4 regions of the Microbacterium sp. NPDC057741 genome follow, and region 4 is predicted to be linked to each of the others. Evidence: predicted binding sites of a transcription regulator. Region 4 holds the regulator's gene; each other region holds the start of a gene.
The links. The regulator LexA, encoded in region 4, represses DNA repair genes until DNA is damaged. The targets are predictions, from matches to a motif close to TCGAACANNTGTTCGA.

Region 1 (2,199 bases), 130 kb from region 4:
CGTCGCGAAGGCGTACGCGGCGCTCGAGGAAGAAGGGCTGATCGAGACCAGTCGCGCGCGCGGCACCCGGGTGCGCGCCGGGCACGCCTACGAGGACACGGTTCGGGATGCCGCGCAGGCGTTCGTCGCGGCATCCGCCGGGTTGACTCTGGAACAGGCGCTCGGCGCGGTGCGCGCGGCGTGGGACGGGTGACGGGTGAGCCCGAGTCCGAGCGTCGAGCGCTTGCGGCGCGAATGCCGGCGCACGTGTAGCGTGGGCGCTCGTGAGTGCCGACGCCGACCAGTTGATCGCGCGGACGCGCGCCTGGTTCGAGGCGCCGGAACAGATCTCGCTGTATTCAGCGGAACACCTCCAGGGGCCGACTGAGCTCGAGTCTTCGCTACTGGAGCGTCTGCGCCCGCGCGGGTGGGACATCCTGGATCTCGGTTGCGGGGCCGGGCGGCTGGCGGTTCCGCTCGCTCTGCAGGGCAATCGGGTCACAGGCATCGACGTCAGTAGGCCGCTGATCGATGCCGCGCGGCAGTTCGCGCGCGACCGCGACGCAGGCACTGTGGAGTTCGATGTCGTCGCAGGCGCAGGAATCGAGTTTCCGCCGACGTCGTTCGACCTCGTCCTCTCTGTCAAGCACTTCTGTTACATCCCGGGACGGGAGCGCCGACGCGGTCTGCTGAACGATGTCGCAACGGTGCTTCGCCCGGGCGGACGCCTGGTCGTGACCAGTCACCTCGTGCCAACGGAGGCGGAGGCGCTCGAAAGTCTGCGGGACGACCCGGTTCATCGGGCGGCGGCCGCAGAGTTCACGGAACTCGAACCGCTCGACACTTTCAGTGACGGACAGGGGTACGTGCACTGGTTCACCCGCGGCTCGCTCCTGGATGAACTGTCCGTGTTCGGACGCATCGAGGGCATCGAGGAGAGCATGGACGGGTTCCAGATCGGCGTCATCCTCCGGCGATGATGGCGGAACCGCTCGTCATGCGGTGAAAGCCTCGCCGGCCCAGTCGGCATCGGTGAGTCTGCGAACGGACATTCTCCTCGCGGCATGCGTCGCGGCAGCGTGGCCGACGGTGACACTTCCGATTGCGTCCAGTTCAAAGGCAGGCGTTCCGAGCGAGACGGGGCGGATGCTGCTGCGGCTTCGCCCCTTTCGAGTGCTTCCCGGTGCTCGATCTTGCGGGTTCGAATAGTTGGTTCAATCTGGGGTTTAAGGTTTAGTGTGAAAGTATGTTCGAATGTCGGTGGCCCTCGGTTGAATGGAGGGTATGAACAGCGTCGTGGTGGACCGGGTGGAGGCTCTGGTGACAGAGCTTTCTTCGGTGCTGACTGACGCGTTCGAGGGGGAGGTTCTTCCTGACTTGTCGGATGCTGAGCTGATGCGGTTGTTGGAGGTCGCGGGGCGGATTCAGCGGTGTGTGGACGGCGTGCTGGTGGAGGCGGCGGTGCAGGTGCGGGAGCGGTCGGAGGGGCTGCGGGACGAGCGGCTGACGACCGGGCACGGGTGCCGGCGGCCGATCGACCTGCTCTCGATGGTGTGCCGGATCGACTCGGCGCAGGCGGCGCGGGTGGTCCGCGCCGCCGGATATCTGGCGCGGACTCGGGGGATCACGGACGGGACGTTCCTGCCGGCGAAATACGACCGGTTGCGTGCGGCGCTGCTGGCGGGGGATGTCGGGTTGGGTGGGCTGCTGGCTGCGGCGGATCCGGTCGAGCACTCCCGCACCCGGATCGGTGAGGAGCAGCGGGTGGCTGCGGACCGACTGGTCGCCGCGTACGCGACCGGGGTTGTGCTGCATCCGGATACTGGCATCGAGGTCGGGCGGGTGCCTGTGCCGTCGCCGGGAGAGGTGGCGGATTTCTCCCGGGCGGTGGTGGCGGTGCTGGACCCGGATGGGGCCGAGCCGGATGATGAGCGGGCATCCCGCAACAGGGGCATCCGGTTCGGGAGACTCCGAGACGGCGTCTACCCGGTCTCGGGTGGGCTGCTGCCGGACGTGTACGCGCAATGGTCACGGCTCAATGACACGCTGCTCAGCCCGCGTGTGGGTGCTGGGGTCTGTTTCGTGGAGACCCCCGAGGCCGACGGGAATCCGAACGGCGGCACGGATGACGGGGATGATCGCACCCGGGCGCAGAAGCTGCATGACGTGCTGGCGACGATCCTGACCGTCGCCGCCCGTGGCGGGGAGTTGCCCGACCTG
Region 2 (2,199 bases), on a different contig from region 4:
CTCGTCAGCGGGATCCACTCCCTGTGCGGGGCGAAGCGCGCGCAGGCGCGGGGCCTTGCCCGGTTCGTCCTCGCCCGGCGCTCCCGCATGCGCGCCATACGCGGGGTGCCGCGTGCCCGGGTCGGCGGGGCGCTCCGCCCCGCCTTCATCCCAGGTGGAACGCCAGAGCCCGTCCTCGCCGGTGCGCCGAGGCACGACGTCGGTCTCTCCCGTTTGTGCCGGAGCGGTGCCGAACAGTGGGATCACGGGGGCGAGACGATCGTCGTCGCGCTCACCCCCGCTCGTGTCCGTCATGATCAGGCCGGACGGCGCTGTGCCAGCTCGTCGGCCACGGGTTCGGCCGGAGCAGCAGCCCCGCCGATGCCGAGCTTCTGCTTGATCTGCGTCTCGATCGCCAGAGCAATGTCGTCGTTCTTGATCAGGAAGTTGCGGGCGTTCTCCTTGCCCTGGCCGAGCTGGTCCCCGTCGTAGGTGTACCAGGAGCCGGACTTCTTGACGATGCCGTGCTCGACACCGAAATCGATCAGGCTGCCCTCGCGCGAGATGCCGACGCCGTAGAGGATGTCGAATTCGGCCTGCTTGAACGGCGGCGCCATCTTGTTCTTGACGACCTTGACGCGGGTGCGGTTACCGACCGCGTCGGTGCCGTCCTTCAGGGTCTCGATGCGACGGATGTCGAGACGCACCGACGCGTAGAACTTCAGCGCCTTACCACCGGCAGTGGTCTCGGGCGAGCCGAAGAACACGCCGATCTTCTCGCGCAGCTGGTTGATGAAGATCGCAGTGGTCTTGGTCTGGTTGAGCCCACCGGTCAGCTTGCGGAGCGCCTGCGACATCAGGCGAGCCTGCAGACCGACGTGCGAGTCGCCCATCTCACCCTCGATCTCGGCGCGCGGCACCAGGGCCGCGACGGAGTCGATGACGACAAGGTCGATCGCGCCGGAGCGGATCAGCATGTCGGCGATCTCGAGCGCCTGCTCACCGGTGTCGGGCTGCGAGACCAGCAGCTGGTCGATGTCGACGCCGAGCTTCTTCGCGTACTCGGGGTCGAGCGCGTGCTCCGCGTCGATGAACGCGGCGATCCCGCCGGCGCGCTGCGCGTTGGCGATCGCGTGCAGGGTGAGCGTGGTCTTACCCGAGGACTCGGGACCGTAGATCTCGATGATGCGGCCGCGCGGCAGTCCCCCGATACCGAGGGCGACGTCCAGCGCGATCGATCCGGTGGGGATGACCTCGACCGGCGCACGCTCGTCGCTGCCCAGTCGCATGACCGAGCCCTTTCCGAACTGGCGGTCGATCTGGGAGAGGGCGGATTCAAGGGCCTTCTCGCGGTCTGCGGGTGAGGGCATGACGTGCTCCTTCGTACTCGAGTTCTGCCGCCTGTAGGCTGTCGCGTCCGACCCCGGCGGGGCTGGATCTGAGACAAGGCGTATGGCTCAGGCCATGTCTTTCACCGTAGGAGGGGCCACCGACATCGAGTCGGCGATACCCCCTCCTGTGGGAAGATTCCGGCCGGAATCCATCTGTGCAGAACGATACGCGCCTATCGAACACTTCTTCGATGACACGCCGCCCGGGTATCGATCAGAAGTGCGGATCGAATCGTCAGTGCTGTCGAGGCTCGAGGCGACCCACGCCGTAACGACGGATCGCCGGCACATCGGCCTCTTCGCACAGCGCCAGCCAGATCTCACGCGGTGACACGCCGTCGTCCAGCGCCTCTATGGCGGTGCGACCGATGCTGCTCAGGACCAGGTCCTGGGTCAGCGCCGTGGCGCGCGCGCCGAACTCGTCGTCGACGGCGCGCAGGAACTCACTGCGTCGCATCCGCGATCAGCGCAGCGAGAGCTCGGGCTCGACCGATGCGACCAGATCGTCGGGAACCACGTCGGGGAAGACCTGCATGCCCTCCAGCACCGAGATGCGGTCGCCGACCTCGCGCATGATCGTCGAGATGGGGACGTCGAGGGCTTCGGCGACCGATGCGAGGATCTCGCTGGACGCCTCCTTCTGCCCGCGCTCCACCTCACTGAGGTAACCGAGAGCGACGGATGCCTTGCCCGCGACCTGCCGGAGGGTACGCCCCTTCTGCAGGCGGAAGTCCCTCAGCACATCGCCGATCTCCTGTCGTACAAGGATCATCGGAACCTCCCCTCCATCGTCTCCGCCGGCTGTTGCGCCGAACGGATCGCCAGTCTA
Region 3 (2,199 bases), on a different contig from region 4:
GACGAGCGTGCGCGCGGCTGCAGTGGTGTCGGCGTCGCGGCGGATGCGGCCGGCCCGGCGCTCCGCCTCGAGGTAGCGGCGCACCTCTGTCACGGCCTCCGCCGGGCCCTTGCCGTGGGCGGTGACGCCTTCGCGATGCTGCGCGAGCAGCTCCGGCGTGCCGAAGACCGATGCGGCGAGCGGGAAGGTGCGGGTGAAGAAGGCCATCAGCTGCTCCACCAGGGTCATGATCTCCTCGAAGAGATCCTCCGACCCCGCAGCGTCGGGATCGAAGCGCACCCGTGGCGTGCGCTCCTCGAGCACGCACAGGAACAGGTGCTGCTTGTCGTCGAAGTTCTTGTACAGCAGCGCCTCGGAGAGCCCGGCCTGCTGCGCGATGAGCTTGGTCGTCGTGTTCGCGATGCCGCGCTCGCGCATGACGAGCAGCGCCGCGTCGAGGAAGCGTTCGCGGGCGGGAGGAGCGGGTTCGGCCATGGGGCTATTCTAGTGAGTAAGTGTTCACTCACCCCAGGAGAATCGCATGCGCGTCGTCATCATCGGAGCATCGGGCAGGTCCGGCCGACGGGCTGTCGCCCACGCACTCGCCGCCGGCCACGAGGTCGTGTCGGTGGTGCGCACCCCGTCGTCGGCGCCGCAGTCGACCGAGGTCGCGCAGGCGGATGCCCGAGACATCGACGCTCTCGCTGTGGCGATGGCCGGAGCGGACGCGGTGATCTCGATGCTCGGCTTCGTCAAAGGCGACGCCGACACCCGCATCCTCCGCGACGGCATGGCCGCGACCGTCGAGGCGATGGGCCGCGCGGGCATCCGCCGCCTGATCACGATCTCGGCCGGTGCGCCCTATGTCGCCGGCGACGACCCGCTCGCGCGGTTCGTCGCGAAGCCGATCCTGCAGCGGGTGCTCCGGGCCAACAACGAGGACACGATGGCGATGGATGCCGCGATGGCGGCCTCCGGGCTCGACTGGACCAGCATCCGCCCCGGCCGTCTCGTGCAGGGCACCGGGAGGGTCCCGTACCGCACCCGGATCGACCTCTCCGTGCGGTGGCACTACAGCACCACCTTCGACACCGTGGGCCGTGCCGCCGTCGACGCGCTGACGGATCCGGGCTGGATCGGCCACGCGGTGTACATCACGGAGTGAGGCGCATGCTCGCCTTGGGGGTGCGGCTTGATCGATCAGTCGGGTCCGGCCATCTGGGCTGAAACGTCCGAGAAAAGTCGTGATTCACCCTTCCCGAATTCGTATAAATATACTAAACTGGACGCATGGACGAGGTGTCGGGATTCGAAGAGCGGGATGCTCTTCTCGATGCCTGGGTGGCGTGTCGGCGGGAGATCGATCGGATGGAGGCGAGGGCGGCGGAGCTGCTTGCCGCTCGTCAGGTGCTGTTCGATGCGGATGTCGCGGAGCATCAGCTGGCGCGGGAGTCGATCCGCCGGTCGATGCTCGCGGAGTTCTCTGCGGCGGGGCGCCTGGCGAAGGGGACTGTGGAGTCGGCGTTCGCCGCGTCGCGGACGTTGACCGATCATCACTCTGCGGTGCTGGATGCGCTGCGGGAGGGCCGGATCACGGTCGGCCATGCCCGGCAGATCACGCAGGCGGCGGCGGTGATCGACGAGGCGGTCCGCAACGGCACGGTCGACCCTGCGATGACAGGGTTGTTCGATGCGGCGGTGCTGGCGTTCGCCGAGCAGGACTCCCCGGCGCGCACCGGGGTGCATGCGCGGCAGGTGGTAGCGGCGCTGCTGGGGGAGACGGTGCGGGAGCGGCATGAGCGGGCGCGGGCGGAGCGGTGCGTGCAGATCGTGTCGCTCGAGGACGGCCTGGCGAGGTTGACCGCGGTGCTGCCGGAGCACATCGCGTTCGCGATCCGCGACCGCCTTGACCAGCTCGTCCGTGAGGTCGTGCGTGCCGAGAAGGCGGAGGCTGAGGAGCGGGCGACGGAGGCCGCGGACCGCCGCACGGGGAACGCAGAGCGCGCGCAGACCGACGGCGAGCCGTCCGATGGTGTGCTGGCCAATGGTTTGCAGGCGGACCGCGTTGGAACAGGTGCCGGGCGTGCTGCGATGGAGGTTTCGGCGGATGGTGCGGCGTCGACGGGCAGCATTGCTCGCGGTTCGATCGACGCCGTGGTCGCCACAGCCGATGAGGGCACGTTCGCGGATGAAGACGCTCGGTGCGCGGCATGGTCGGAT
Region 4 (2,199 bases):
CGGCTGCGATGCGACCGTCGTCCAGCGGGCGGTACCAGCGGTTGCCGAGCACCCACAGTCCGCCGCCGGTGTCGGCGTCGATCGGGTACGCGGTCCGCGAGACGACGTGGAGGCCGTCCAGCTCGACGCGTTCGAGGTTCCAGCGCCCTTTCGGGTCGTCCAGGAACAGCAGCTCGGTGTCAGTCACCCACTCCGGCTGCAGCGCTGCACTGGTGCCGATGGTGGCGAGTTCGTCGGCGCCGATGGCGGCGAGGTGCAGGAGGCATTGCTCCCACGGCATCCGCTCCGTGCTCCACTGCACCCAGGCGATGCGAGTGCCGTCGGGGGAGAGCGCGGGATGCGCGACGAAGCCGCTCGTCGAGGCGAAGACGCGCACGGCGTCGTCGCTGTCGGCGGCGGAGCCGTCGGTGGGGATCTCCACGATCGCCCGGACGTGCTTCTCGGGGCGCAGGTCCTCACGCACCGCGAGCAGGCGCCCGCGCTGCACAGACAGACCGCCGTACTGGGGACCAGCCTCGGTGATCGGCTCGGGCGAGCCGCCCCGCGGCATCCGATACACCCGCTGGTCGCCGCCTTCGACGAAGTACAGGGTGCCGGCGGCGTCCGCCGTCCAGGCTCCGCCGCCGTACTCGTGCACGCGAGAGCGCGCGTTCCAGGGTGACGGCAGGATCTCGGCGCCGGTCGAGCTGCGCACCGCGATGCGGCCGCCCTCGGCGGGCACCGACTCGCCCCACCAGATCTCGTCGCCGACGAATCGTGCGCCGTCGATCCGCGGCGATGCAGCCGCCATGCTCGCGGCGTCGAAGGGGGAGGGCCAGGTGCCGTACGCGGGTGCCATGTCTCGAGCGTAGAGCCCCGTCACACAACATGCGGGGCGCGTGCGCGCAACAACGACGAAGGCACTCCCCGGATCGGGGAGTGCCTTCGTCGTGTGTGCGGTGTTCAGACCGCGCGGAGCACCGCGACGATCTTGCCGAGGACGACGGCGTCATCGCCGAGGATCGGCTCGAAGGACGAGTTGCGCGGCAGCAGCCAGGTGTGGCCGTCGCGCTGCCGGAACGTCTTCACCGTGGCCTCGCCGTCGAGCATCGCCGCGACGATCTCACCGTTCTCGGCGGTGCTCTGCGAGCGGACCACGACCCAGTCCCCGTCGCAGATGGCGGCGTCGATCATCGACTCGCCCTGCACCTTCAGCATGAACAGCTCGCCCTTGCCGACCAGCTGCCGGGGGAGGGGGAAGATCTCCTCCACCTGCTGCTCGGCCGTGATGGGGACGCCGGCGGCGATCTGGCCGACCAGGGGCACCAGGGCGGCGTCGCCTACCGGGGGAACGGCGTCGGCGGGGTTCTCGGTGCTCGTTCCCGGCAGGTCGATCAGCACCTCCATGGCGCGCGTCTTGCCCGGATCGCGGCGAAGATAGCCGCTGAGCTCGAGCTGGCCGAGCTGGTGGGTGACACTGGACAACGATTTCAGCCCCACAGCGTCGCCGATCTCGCGCATGCTCGGCGGATACCCGTAGGTCGCGATGGAGGTCTGGATGACCTCCAGGATCGCCATCTGCTTCGCGCTCAGGCTCTTGCGGCGGCGGGTGCGCGGCACCTCGGATGCGTTGCCTGCGATGTCGCTCATCGGTGCTCCTTCGTGCGCCGGCCCACCGTGCTCCGAGAGCAGCCGATTCGAATGTCGGTGGTCCGTGATGGGGTGTCGTTATCGAAACCGTATCCGAGAAGTCGCCGGAATCGGAAGATCTGTTCGAGCGTGTCGGCGTATCGGGGTCCTGGATTTCGAAGAACGCTTGACAAGTATTCGATATCGAAGATAAGTTCGGAACACAGCTTCGCATCCGCCGTTCCCGGCCGAGCGGCGGATGCGAAAGCTGATTCCATCTGACGAGGAGCACGACATGAGCACCATCGGCATCGCCCCCACTGCAGTCATCGGCACTCGCCTGCGCATGACGCGGCGCGGACGCCGCGTGCTGAGCGCCCTCGTCGCCGCTCCGATCGCCTTCGGAATCGCTTACGCGGGCATCGCCGGTGGCTCCGCTCTCGCCTCCGGCGAGCATGCCGCTCCGGTCGACTTCGAGACCGTCCTGGTCATGCCCGGAGACACGCTCTGGTCGATCGCAGGCGAGGTCGCCCCCGGCACTGACCCGCGCGACGTCATCGACGAGATCAGCAGTCTGAACAACCTGCACGG

Region 1: the regulator LexA is predicted to act here: its motif matches at 1,218-1,233, upstream of ACFVDO_RS18135 (DUF222 domain-containing protein).
Region 2: the regulator LexA is predicted to act here: its motif matches at 1,547-1,562, upstream of recA (recombinase RecA).
Region 3: the regulator LexA is predicted to act here: its motif matches at 1,244-1,259, upstream of ACFVDO_RS15505 (DUF222 domain-containing protein).

What each region holds. Positions count from the first base shown of each region.
Region 1 is NZ_JBHVJW010000007.1:83,779-85,977, forward strand. Features, by position in the region: gene ACFVDO_RS18125 (GntR family transcriptional regulator) at 1-193, shown strand, start outside; gene ACFVDO_RS18130 (class I SAM-dependent methyltransferase) at 264-959, shown strand; gene ACFVDO_RS18135 (DUF222 domain-containing protein) at 1,264-2,199, shown strand, end outside.
Region 2 is NZ_JBHVJW010000001.1:859,161-861,359, forward strand. Features, by position in the region: gene ACFVDO_RS04185 (regulatory protein RecX) at 1-294, opposite strand, end outside; gene recA (recombinase RecA) at 297-1,349, opposite strand; gene ACFVDO_RS04195 (DUF3046 domain-containing protein) at 1,606-1,827, opposite strand; gene ACFVDO_RS04200 (helix-turn-helix domain-containing protein) at 1,834-2,142, opposite strand.
Region 3 is NZ_JBHVJW010000005.1:60,542-62,740, reverse strand. Features, by position in the region: gene ACFVDO_RS15515 (TetR/AcrR family transcriptional regulator) at 1-474, opposite strand, end outside; gene ACFVDO_RS15510 (NAD(P)-dependent oxidoreductase) at 521-1,144, shown strand; gene ACFVDO_RS15505 (DUF222 domain-containing protein) at 1,270-2,199, shown strand, end outside.
Region 4 is NZ_JBHVJW010000007.1:211,130-213,328, forward strand. Features, by position in the region: gene ACFVDO_RS18770 (prolyl oligopeptidase family serine peptidase) at 1-838, opposite strand, end outside; gene lexA (transcriptional repressor LexA) at 943-1,629, opposite strand; gene ACFVDO_RS18780 (LysM peptidoglycan-binding domain-containing protein) at 1,904-2,199, shown strand, end outside.